Linked DNA regions of Persicobacter psychrovividus. The protein of the gene in region 1 interacts with the protein of each later gene in a pairwise test. Links are inferred from orthologs where the notes say so. Each region holds a gene or a part of one and is shown in the gene's direction. Other genes may lie near its edges.

Region 1 (5,933 bases):
TGGCTGGATTACGCTGGAGCAATGGTTTATCTGAAAACAGGCAAATACCATAAAAATCCCTTCAGGCATAACAGGAGTGGGATCGTCCTTCAGCTGATTGACGAGCACGAGCCAAAAATCATTATTCAGAAAGTCATTACTAATTCCCCGGCCGAAAAGGCAGGGCTAATGGCGGGCGACCAACTGCTGCGGGTCAATCATTTTAAAGCCGTGGAAGCCAACATGGGCAACATCTCCACGCTATTCAAATCTATGCGAAAACGGCAGAAAGTCAAAATTGTGTACCGCAGAGACGGCCATCGAACCAAAGTCAAATTTCAGTTAAAAGACCTGATTTAGGCTCAGTCTATTTAGTGGGCATTCACAACAGGCTACTTCCGCCAATATTTTGAAAATCCCTGCATAAAAAAAATGAGGCATAAAAAAACTCCTGAATCATCTTCAGGAGTTTTGTGACCTCGCCAGGATTCAAACCTGGAACCTCTTGAGCCGTAATCAAGTGCTCTATTCAGTTGAGCTACGAAGCCGATTCATTAGCTTTTATACACCGCCAATAAGTGTTTGTGACCTCGCCAGGATTCAAACCTGGAACCTCTTGAGCCGTAATCAAGTGCTCTATTCAGTTGAGCTACGAAGCCGGTTCATTAGCTTTTATACACCGCTAATAAGTGTTTGTGACCTCGCCAGGATTCAAACCTGGAACCTCTTGAGCCGTAATCAAGTGCTCTATTCAGTTGAGCTACGAAGCCGGTTCATTAGCTTTTATACACCGCTAATAAGTGTTTGTGACCTCGCCAGGATTCAAACCTGGAACCTCTTGAGCCGTAATCAAGTGCTCTATTCAGTTGAGCTACGAAGCCAGTTCATTAGCTTTTATACACCGCCAATAAGTGTTTGTGACCTCGCCAGGATTCAAACCTGGAACCTCTTGAGCCGTAATCAAGTGCTCTATTCAGTTGAGCTACGAAGCCGGTTCATTAGCTTTTATACACCGCTAATAAGTGTTTGTGACCTCGCCAGGATTCAAACCTGGAACCTCTTGAGCCGTAATCAAGTGCTCTATTCAGTTGAGCTACGAAGCCAGTTCATTAGCTTTTATACACCGCCAATAAGTGTTTGTGACCTCGCCAGGATTCAAACCTGGAACCTCTTGAGCCGTAATCAAGTGCTCTATTCAGTTGAGCTACGAAGCCAAAATTGTTTTGCAATCACAGAAAAAAATAGGGTCTCGAAAGCCCCCTTTTCAAAATTGCTTTGCAAAGGTAGTATTCCTTTTTTCTTTTACAAACCCTTTATTTAAAAAAAGCGCCTGCAAGAGCCTTAATTATGCTTTTTTAATATCTGAAGTCAATAAATTCATAAATAATATCATCCTGCCCTAAATTATCTTTGGAAAGATAAGCAGAAACCCACCAACACAAGGCGTACCGCAGCTAAGGATGCCATCACAAAAAAGAAAAAAATCCCCTTTACCGATCGCCATCAAAATTCATAACAACAGAAGCCCCCTTTGTATAATTATGCGATCTTTTGATGCCCAAACGCCATTTTTACGCTAAAAAACATCACATACCATCAAAAAAAAGCGCTATAAATGTAACCTTGAGTAAATCCGCCACATTGAATCAGAATCCATAAATTGCCTACCCGTTTACACGGTTTTTGATTGATAAATAATGAAGCTAAATTTGGTTAGAGGCTGTTACAACAGTCTTACAATCATGACCGAAACATATAGAAATCAGGCTGATGGACAAATACTCCTACATCGCTAATGCACACGGTGACTACATCGACGAACTGTATGCTCAGTACCAACAAAACCCACAATCTGTGGATGAGAGTTGGCAAAAATTTTTTGAAGGATTTGAGTTTTCTTCGCATTACCAAAACGAAGAAACCCCTTCCCCTGACTTTCAGCAGAAAGTAGGAGCGGACACCAATACCGATTCTCACGCATATAAAGAAATTTGCGTCCGAAACCTTATTTATGCCTTCCGTACCCGTGCACACCTAAAAACAAAAACCAACCCTGTACGTGAACGCCGCTACTGGAAAGCGTATCTGGATCCAACAGAATTTGGACTCACAGATGCCGACGGTGAAACGACCTTTGAAGCTGGAAAGGAAATCGGACTGGAAAACGGTACGCTTAATCAGATTATCGACAAACTGAAAGCCATTTACTCTCACCACATTGGGTTTGAGTTTATGTACATCCGTGAGCCTGAAATTCAACAGTGGTTTAAAGATACAGTGGAAGATTACGCCATCCACAAATCCTTTGACTACGACCAAAAATGCCATATCCTTGGTAAACTCAATGAGGCGGTCGTGTTCGAGAATTTCCTCCACACCAAATATATCGGGCAGAAACGCTTCTCCCTTGAAGGAGGGGAAACAACCATTCCTGCACTTGACGCCATGATTCACCATGGTGCTGCTTTAGGTGCGGAAGAGTTTGTTATCGGTATGGCTCACCGTGGCCGACTGAACGTACTGGCCAATATCATGGGTAAAACCTATGAGCAAATATTCAACGAATTTGAAGGAAACACCCCTTCAGATTCCACCATGGGAGACGGTGACGTAAAATATCACCTCGGCTATTCCTCTGATATTGTTGCACGAACAGGCGAAAAAGTAAAGCTGAACCTGACGCCAAACCCTTCACACCTGGAGGCGGTAAATCCTGTAGTGCAGGGAAATACCCGTGCAAAAATTGATTACCTTTACGAGAACGATTACCATAAAATTGTTCCCGTTCTCATTCATGGTGATGCCGCCATTGCAGGGCAGGGCATCATGTATGAAATCACGCAAATGGCCAAACTGCACGGTTTCAATACTGGTGGTACCATCCATTTTGTGATCAACAACCAGATTGGTTTCACGACCAACTACCACGATGCGCGATCAAGTATTTACTGTACCGATATCGCTAAAGTAACGGATTGCCCCGTTATGCACGTGAATGGCGATGACCCTGAAGCGGTGGTACATGCCATGGAGATTGCCATTGAGTATCGTCAGAAATTTAATCGCGATGTTTATATCGACATGGTTTGCTACCGTCGCCATGGACATAATGAGTCGGATGAGCCGAAATTCACCCAGCCACAGCTTTACAAAAAAATTGCCAAGCACCCGAACCCAAGAGAGGTTTACTCCAAATACCTTTCGGAGCGCGGGGAAATGGATGCCAAAGTAGCGCAGGAAATGGACAAGCAGTTCCGCCAGCTGTTGCAGGATCGCCTCAACCTGGTGAAGCAAAGCCCGCTGCCTTATAAGCTGCAACCGCTCGAAAGACAATGGCAAGCTTTGCGGAAATCCAAGGGCGAGGACTTTGACTACTCGCCAATTACAGGGATTGATGAACTGAAAATCAATCAGGTGGCTACCGCGCTCACCACCGTACCAGAAGGGTTTAAGGTTTTGCGCCAGATCGAAAAGCTGATCAAGGAGCGTAAAAATATGTTCTTCGAGGAGCAGAAACTCAACTGGGCCGCTGGCGAGTTACTGGCTTATGGTTCAATGCTGATTGAAGGAAAAAAGGTACGCCTGACAGGTCAGGACGTTATTCGTGGAACCTTCTCGCACCGCCATGCTGCATTGTTCGATTCTGAAACCAACGAGAAATACAACTCGCTGAACCACATCGACGAAAAGCAGGAGCATTTCAGCAACTACAACTCATTGCTTTCAGAATATGCCGTGCTCGGTTTTGAGTATGGTTACTCCACTGCCAACCCTAATGCATTAACCATCTGGGAAGCACAATTCGGCGATTTCGCCAATGGTGCTCAGGTAATGATTGATCAGTTTATCTGTTCGTCAGAAACAAAATGGAACTCCATGAGTGCCCTCGTGATGCTGTTGCCTCACGGTTACGAAGGTCAGGGGCCAGAGCACTCTTCAGCACGACTGGAACGCTTCCTGCAAATTTCTGCCAACCAAAACTGGATCATCACCAACATCACCACGCCAGCGAACTTCTTCCATGCTATGCGTCGCCAGCTTACCTGGGATTTCAGAAAGCCATTAGTGAATATGTCACCGAAATCATTGTTGCGACACCCTGAGGTGGTTTCGCCCATCAGTGATTTCACGGAGAAAACTTCCTTCCAGGAAATAATTGACGACCCTAAGGCAGGACCAAGAAAAACCAAGCGAGTGGTGTTCTGTTCTGGGAAAGTTTATTACGACCTGCTGGAAAAACAACGCAACGACAAGCGTGAGGACGTCGCACTGGTAAGGGTGGAGCAAATTCACCCATTCCCAACAAAGCAAGTGGAAGACTTGCTCGACAAATACAAAAAAGCCGAAGTGGTATGGGTTCAGGAAGAACCGAAAAACATGGGTGCCTGGTGGTTTATCCGTGAGAACTTCCCTGAAAGCAGAAACATCCGCTGTATCTCGAGAAACACCTCCACATCGCCAGCAACAGGTTACGCCAAGTTGCATGCGAAAAATCAAGCAATCATCGTCGAAACCACTTTCGACCTAAAATAATCAATCTAAAAAAAGGGGCGTCAGGCCTCTTTTCCAAAAACATTCCAACATAAGAAATTATGAGCCTTGAAGTAACAGTCCCTAATGTTGGGGAATCAATCAGTGAAGTTACCATTGCACAATGGTTGAAAAGTGACGGTGATGTGGTAGAAATGGACGAGGTCATCTGCGAGATGGAATCCGACAAAGCCACTTTTGAACTTACCGCCGAAGCAGGCGGAAAGCTGAGCATTGTCGCTGAAGAAGGGGAAACCCTTGAAATCGGTGGTCTGGTATGTAAGATCGACGAATCTGCCGCAGGCGAAGGATCTGCCGATACCAGCAAAGAAGAAAATACCGACAGTCAGGCACAAAGCCAAAACGACAATGGCGGTAATGAGCAGGAGCACAAAAGTAGCGATAGTAGCGAAGGGGAAGTTGTTGAAATGAACGTTCCTACCGTTGGGGAATCCATCACTGAGGTGGTGATTGCCTCCTGGCTGAAAAGCACGGGCGATCAGGTGGAGATGGATGAAGTCATTGCCGAAATTGAATCCGACAAAGCGACTTTCGAACTCACTGCCGAAGCCACAGGCGTACTTGAAACCATTGCCGAGGAAGGCGACACCCTGAACATCGGTGCGCCACTGTGTAAAATCACTAAAAACGCAGGAGGCTCCTCCGCTTCCTCGACACAGACAGCAGCAAAAGAGGACGAAACACCAAACCCAATGCCAGCGGCGAACAATGACAGCTACGCCTCTGGTCACAGCTCTCCTGCTGCTGCAAAAATATTGGCTGAAAAAGGAATTAAGGCTGAAAATGTTAATGGAACTGGTAAGGATGGCCGCATCACCAAAGAAGATGCCCTCAATGCCAAAGCCTCCACAGCGCCTAAAGCACCTCAGAAAAGTGCGGAAAAATCAGCACCTTCCCCAAGTCTTAAAGTCGAAGGCCGCGGGCAGGAACGCAAGCGCATGACGCCTTTGCGCAAAACCATTGCCAAACGACTGGTACAGGTGAAAAATGAAACGGCGATGCTGACCACCTTCAATGAGGTGAACATGCAGCCGATCATGGATCTTCGTAAAAAGTACAAAGAATCTTTCAAGAAGAAATATGAGGTCAATCTCGGCTTCATGTCTTTCTTCACCAAAGCCTGTTGCCTGGCCCTTCAAGAATTCCCTGCAGTAAATGCACAGATCGACGGAGATGAGATGGTGTATAATGAATTCTGCGATATTTCCATTGCTGTTTCTGCTCCTAAAGGCCTGGTGGTGCCCGTGATCAGAAATGCCGAGGAGATGTCTTTTGATACCATCGAAAAAACCATCGTTGAACTGGCCACAAAAGCCAAAAACAATAAACTTTCCATTGATGAAATGACTGGTGGAACATTCACCATCACCAACGGGGGAATCTTCGGATCCATGCTCTCCACG
Region 2 (4,964 bases), 720 kb from region 1 along the record:
CACCCTTTGGAAATTAGACCTTGTCGATGGGGAATATCAACTTAAAACCAACAATTATCTGCAAGGGGAAATGATCGACGTTGGGGCATATGCCTCAGCGATTACCATTGATTTAAATGACGATCAAAAAAATGACCTGCTCGTTGCTGGGCAAGGAAAAATGGTGGACGGTAAAAGTTATTTTGACCTTCAGTATTTTGAAAATAATGGCAACAATCAGCAGGCATCGCTTACCCAAAAACCGACAACAATGCTGAATACCGATCAGCTTGATGGTGCCTTTCCAAAGTTGCAATCTTTTGACCTCAACCAAGACGGAAAAGCTGACATTCTTTTAAGCATGGCCAATCCAGATTTACGGTTCAGAACCCTGTATGTCGCCCTGGCTACCGAAAATGGTTTTACCGCATTTCAGCCCATGAGCAATAACCTGAGCAGCTTTACGCAGCTTCGGTTTCACGACCAAATTCATTTTTTCAGCAAAGAAGGAAAAACTTTTGCTATTATGGCCAGAAAAGAAGGTCGACTGGAACTGTGGGCGCCTGAAATTTCCGATTACCGCATCGACTTTTCACTGATCACGGATCGCTATCTATCCATCGAAGATAATTACACACAGGCCAACCCTTCGGTGTTTTATGTCAATGATCCACAAGGTGACTACCTGCTCAAAACAGACTTTTCACAACAGCTGACGGTCATTACTGATTTGGATACTGAGCCGACTTTTACCACCAACACCTGGCAACTAACCGACTCAGATACTCCAAAAAGTTTCAGATTAGGAGATGAAAACCATATCAATATTGGTTTTTTCACCCCCAACTCCCCACATGTACTTGTCGGACAAAAAAGTGGTGGCATTTTATTACTTGAAAATGCGGAACCTTCTTCCAACGTCTCGTGGTCTACGGCTGCTTATCCCAACCCCCTGAAGGCGGGCCAACAATTAACTGTAAAAAGTTCGCTGAATTCCGAAGTGGCCATATTCAACATGCTCGGGCAGCGTATAGGAGTAGCAACTAAGTTACAGGCCAACGAAAGTCAAAAAATACCTTTCCCCAGAAAACAGGGAATCTTGCTTCTGCAGTTTAAATCCAGTCAAGGAATTCGGACCCAAAAAATCGTTATTGAATAATGAAAAACGAAATGCTCATCCATTTTCACTGTTGGGAATCCCCTCCTGTGGGTTTTCAGCCCCACCCGTACTTATCCAGTTCCCTGATAGAAAACAGCGACTTATTGCAGTGGGACAATTATGCCACCCATGCCATCAGCCCACTAATTTCAGGAACTGCAAACCTCAGGGTGATCTTTACAGGTAAAGGGCGTTCGGGCAAAGCACTCATGGAGTTCCTCAATCACCTCCAAAAACATCCGCCTGTTAGTATCAGCCTAAATACTGAAAACCCCTGGTTAGCACGTTTTGTCGGCATGATTCCCCTAAAGAGTCATTCTTAGGTATGAAATCTTCGGCTAAAACAGTTCAAAACCTTTAAAATCGGGCAATATGTCCTAAATTTGTAAATTCCATTTCAGGAAGACAGATCTTAAAGTAGAAATACATGCTTGCAATAAATAATCTTACCTATTACATCAGTGGTCGCCCGATCTATTTTGAGGCTTCATTACATATCAAACCAAAAAATAAAATCGCCCTGATTGGTGCCAACGGCGCAGGAAAATCGACCCTTTTGCGCATCATTGCTGGAGAATACACCCCCGATGAAGGTGATATTACCAAAAGCAAAGAAACTACTTTAGGCTACCTGAATCAGGATTTGTTATCCTTTCAGTCTGATGACAGTATTTTGAATATCGCCATGAGTGCTTTTGAGGAGGCGCTCAAATTACAGGCAGATATGGAAGCGCTGATTCAGAAGATGGAAACCGACTATAAGGAAGAGATGGTCGAGCAACTCGCAAGCATGCAGGAGCGCTTCGAAACGCTTGGGGGTTACAGCCTGAAATCTAAAGCGGAGGAAATTCTTGAAGGGATTGGCTTCAAAACTTTTGAACTGACCAAGCCATTGAGTCAGTTTTCGGGGGGATGGCGTATGCGGGTAATGCTGGCCAAATTACTCCTGGAAAAACCTTCCCTACTGATGCTCGATGAGCCTACCAACCACCTGGATTTACCTTCCATTCAATGGGTGGAAAATTACCTTAAATCCTATGATGGCGCGGTGATTGTCGTTTCTCACGATCAGCAATTCCTTAATAACTGCACCGATATTACGGTGGAAGTTTCCCAAGGAAAGCTGAACCTCTATCCTGGTAATTATGATTTCTATAAAAAGGAAAAGGTTGCCCGAACGGAGATTCAACGTAATGCTTATGAAAATCAGCAACAAAAAATAAAAGAAACGGAACGGTTCATTGAACGATTCCGCTCCAAAGCAACCAAAGCTCGACAGGTACAATCAAGGGTAAAAGAACTTGAGCGTATGGAAATGGTCGATGAGGTGCAGGAAGAAAAGGCCAAAGTGAATATGCGCTTTACCTTCAACCAACCTTCAGGTCGTTTTGTAGCGACTTTCGATAAGGTGGACAAGGCCTATTCTCCTGAGTTGGAGATTCTGAAGGCGGCTTCGGGAACCGTTGAAAAAGGGGACAAAATTGCTTTGGTGGGTGCCAATGGCAAAGGAAAATCGACCCTGTTGCGTATTTTAATGGGCACTGAACCAATTCAACAGGGAGCCGCAAGCCTTGGGCACAACACCATACCGTCATTCTTTGCTCAGCACCAATTGGAGTCGTTGACCCTGGAAAACGACCTGATTGAAGAGCTCAAGCAAACGGGAACTTCCTTAACAGAAACGGAACTCAGAAGTCTGCTCGGTGCTTTCCTTTTTAATGGTGATGATGTTTTCAAAAATATTAAAGTCCTCTCTGGGGGAGAAAAATCACGGGTTGCGCTGGCGAAAGTACTGATTTCTGAAGCCAACTTTCTTTTGCTCGATGAGCCTACCAACCACCTCGACATTCAGTCGGTGAATGTACTGGCACAGGCACTTCAGAATTATGAAGGCTCGTTGTTGCTTGTATCTCACGACAGGAACTTCATCGAACAGGTTGCCAACAAGATTTGGTACATCGAAGAAGGACAGATTAAAGAATATCCTGGTACCCTTGCCGAATACAACCATTGGGTAGAAAAACAGCAGGCCGAACAAACGGATAATGCTTCCTTGTCCACTGAAGCGGTTCAGGAAACGGTGGTGAGTAAAAAACAGGAGTACTCCCAATCGGAGCGCAAGAATATTCAGCGAGAATTACGCAAAGCACAAAAAGAACTCGAAAAGGTGGAGCAGAAATGCATGAACCTGGAGGAGAAAAAAGAAGAAATAGAAATGCAATTGGGCGATCCCGCTTTATATAATGATGCCCAAAAAGTGGTGGAAGTTACTCAGGCACTGGAAACGGTGAAAGCGGATTTGAACAAAGCCAACGAGCTATGGGAACAGTATGCCACGGCCGTATCAGACCTCGAGGAAAAACTCTAAAAGAACTTCCTGACCACACAAAAGCCCAATGATCGCTCCTTGCCTTCATTGGGCTTTTTTCTTTTGACCAAAGCTTACTATATTCAAAGATTACAAGTTTAATTCAACAACATGTTACGCCCAATTCCCTTTATTTTAGGTCTTGCGCTGATGGTCTTTACAACTTCCGTCAGTTTCGCCAAAAAGACCAAGATGCTCTACCGAGATCACATTTATCAAAGCAATATTAAAGCGGTAAAGCTATTTCCCAAAACTACTGACCCCGTTCAGATGATGATCGCCCCTGTGGTGCCTCTTAACGGCCAACAGCTGATTTTAGAATTTGACGACCTTGCCGAAGATTATCAGGAATATCGCGCAAAGCTTATTCACTGTAATTACGATTGGAAGCCCTCGAATTTGGCCAATATGGAGTACCTCGATAATTATAATGAGTTCAACATTAATGATTATGAGTTCTCGGAAAATACGCGTGTGGATTTCGTGAAATATCAGCTTCAAATCCCGAGGGTGAAAATGTCAGGAAATTACGTTGTGGTGGTTTATAAAGAAAGTGACCCTGAGGATTTGATTCTGACGGCCCGATTTGTGGTTTACAGAAACATTGCAGGCATCGATGCCAAACTGAGCCGATCAGATTTAGTGATGGATCGCGACATTAAACAGCAGATCAATTTCCAGATAAATTATGGTTCTTACACGATAAGCAATGCATTCACGGACCTGAAAGTGGTATTAAGACAAAACCACCGATGGGACAATGCCATTTTCAACCTCAAGCCCACCAATGTTAGGCATGACCTCGGGCAGGTGGAATACAATTTCTTTAATGGTGAAAATAATTTTCTTGGTGGTAACGAATACCGATTTATCGACTTGAGATCTGTTTCTTACACTGGGCGTAATGTCGCCAAAATTCGTCGAGATGATTATATGAATTATGCCTGGTTAAATACCGACAGGAGTCGTCAGGGGGAGCCTTATGTGGGCTATAAAGACCAAAACGGCCAGTTCTTCTTGGAGAATGTCGGCTTGGAGCAAGACCTTGCAGGAAGTGACTATATGAAAACAACCTTCTCGCTGGAAGCACCCAATTTTGATCAGGGGAAGATCTTTGTCATCGGGGCATTTAGCAACTGGGAATTGCAACCCGAACTAAGAATGAAGAAAGATCCGCAATCGGGAATCTATACTTGTACAACTTTACTGAAACAGGGTTTTTACAACTATCAGTATGTTGTATTAGGCGGTGGTCATCAATGGTGGGATGTTGAAGGTAGCTTCTTTGACACGGAGAACGATTATGATATTATCGTTTACTATCGAGGGCCGACAGACCGTGCTGATCAGGTGATTGGATATCGGGCATTCAATACGCAACAACAATAATTGCCATTGCAAACATCGTTTTTCCGCTTTATTATGGTTATGGAATGGACTATAACCAAAAAGCGGAAA

What was found. Proteins that work in one complex are often made in the same cells at the same time.
Region 2: the proteins of AABK40_RS00550 (region 1) and AABK40_RS03775 interact in binary tests that used the Escherichia coli proteins (3 or more experiments, as listed by UniProt). The link is inferred for Persicobacter psychrovividus from one-to-one orthologs.

Annotation. Positions count from the first base shown.
Region 1 is NZ_AP025292.1:136,635-142,567, reverse strand. Bases 1,352-4,712 are described here. They hold AABK40_RS00550 (2-oxoglutarate dehydrogenase E1 component), read left to right. Parts: upstream 1,352-1,749; coding sequence 1,750-4,512; downstream 4,513-4,712. Other genes in these bases: odhB (2-oxoglutarate dehydrogenase complex dihydrolipoyllysine-residue succinyltransferase), read left to right, coding at 4,572-4,712. Outside these bases: AABK40_RS00590 (aspartyl protease family protein), read left to right, coding at 1-339; more of odhB, read left to right, coding at 4,713-5,933. UniProt on the Escherichia coli protein: E1 component of the 2-oxoglutarate dehydrogenase (OGDH) complex which catalyzes the decarboxylation of 2-oxoglutarate, the first step in the conversion of 2-oxoglutarate to succinyl-CoA and CO(2).
Region 2 is NZ_AP025292.1:852,555-857,518, reverse strand. The notes cover bases 1,119-4,035. They hold AABK40_RS03775 (ABC-F family ATP-binding cassette domain-containing protein), read left to right. Parts: upstream 1,119-1,565; coding sequence 1,566-3,506; downstream 3,507-4,035. Other genes in these bases: AABK40_RS03770 (type IX secretion system plug protein), read left to right, coding at 3,618-4,035; AABK40_RS03780 (hypothetical protein), read left to right, coding at 1,138-1,461; AABK40_RS03785 (T9SS type A sorting domain-containing protein), read left to right, coding at 1,119-1,138. In the rest of the region: more of AABK40_RS03785, read left to right, coding at 1-1,118; more of AABK40_RS03770, read left to right, coding at 4,036-4,895. UniProt on the Escherichia coli protein: Genetic data indicate it may be involved in ribosome assembly or function.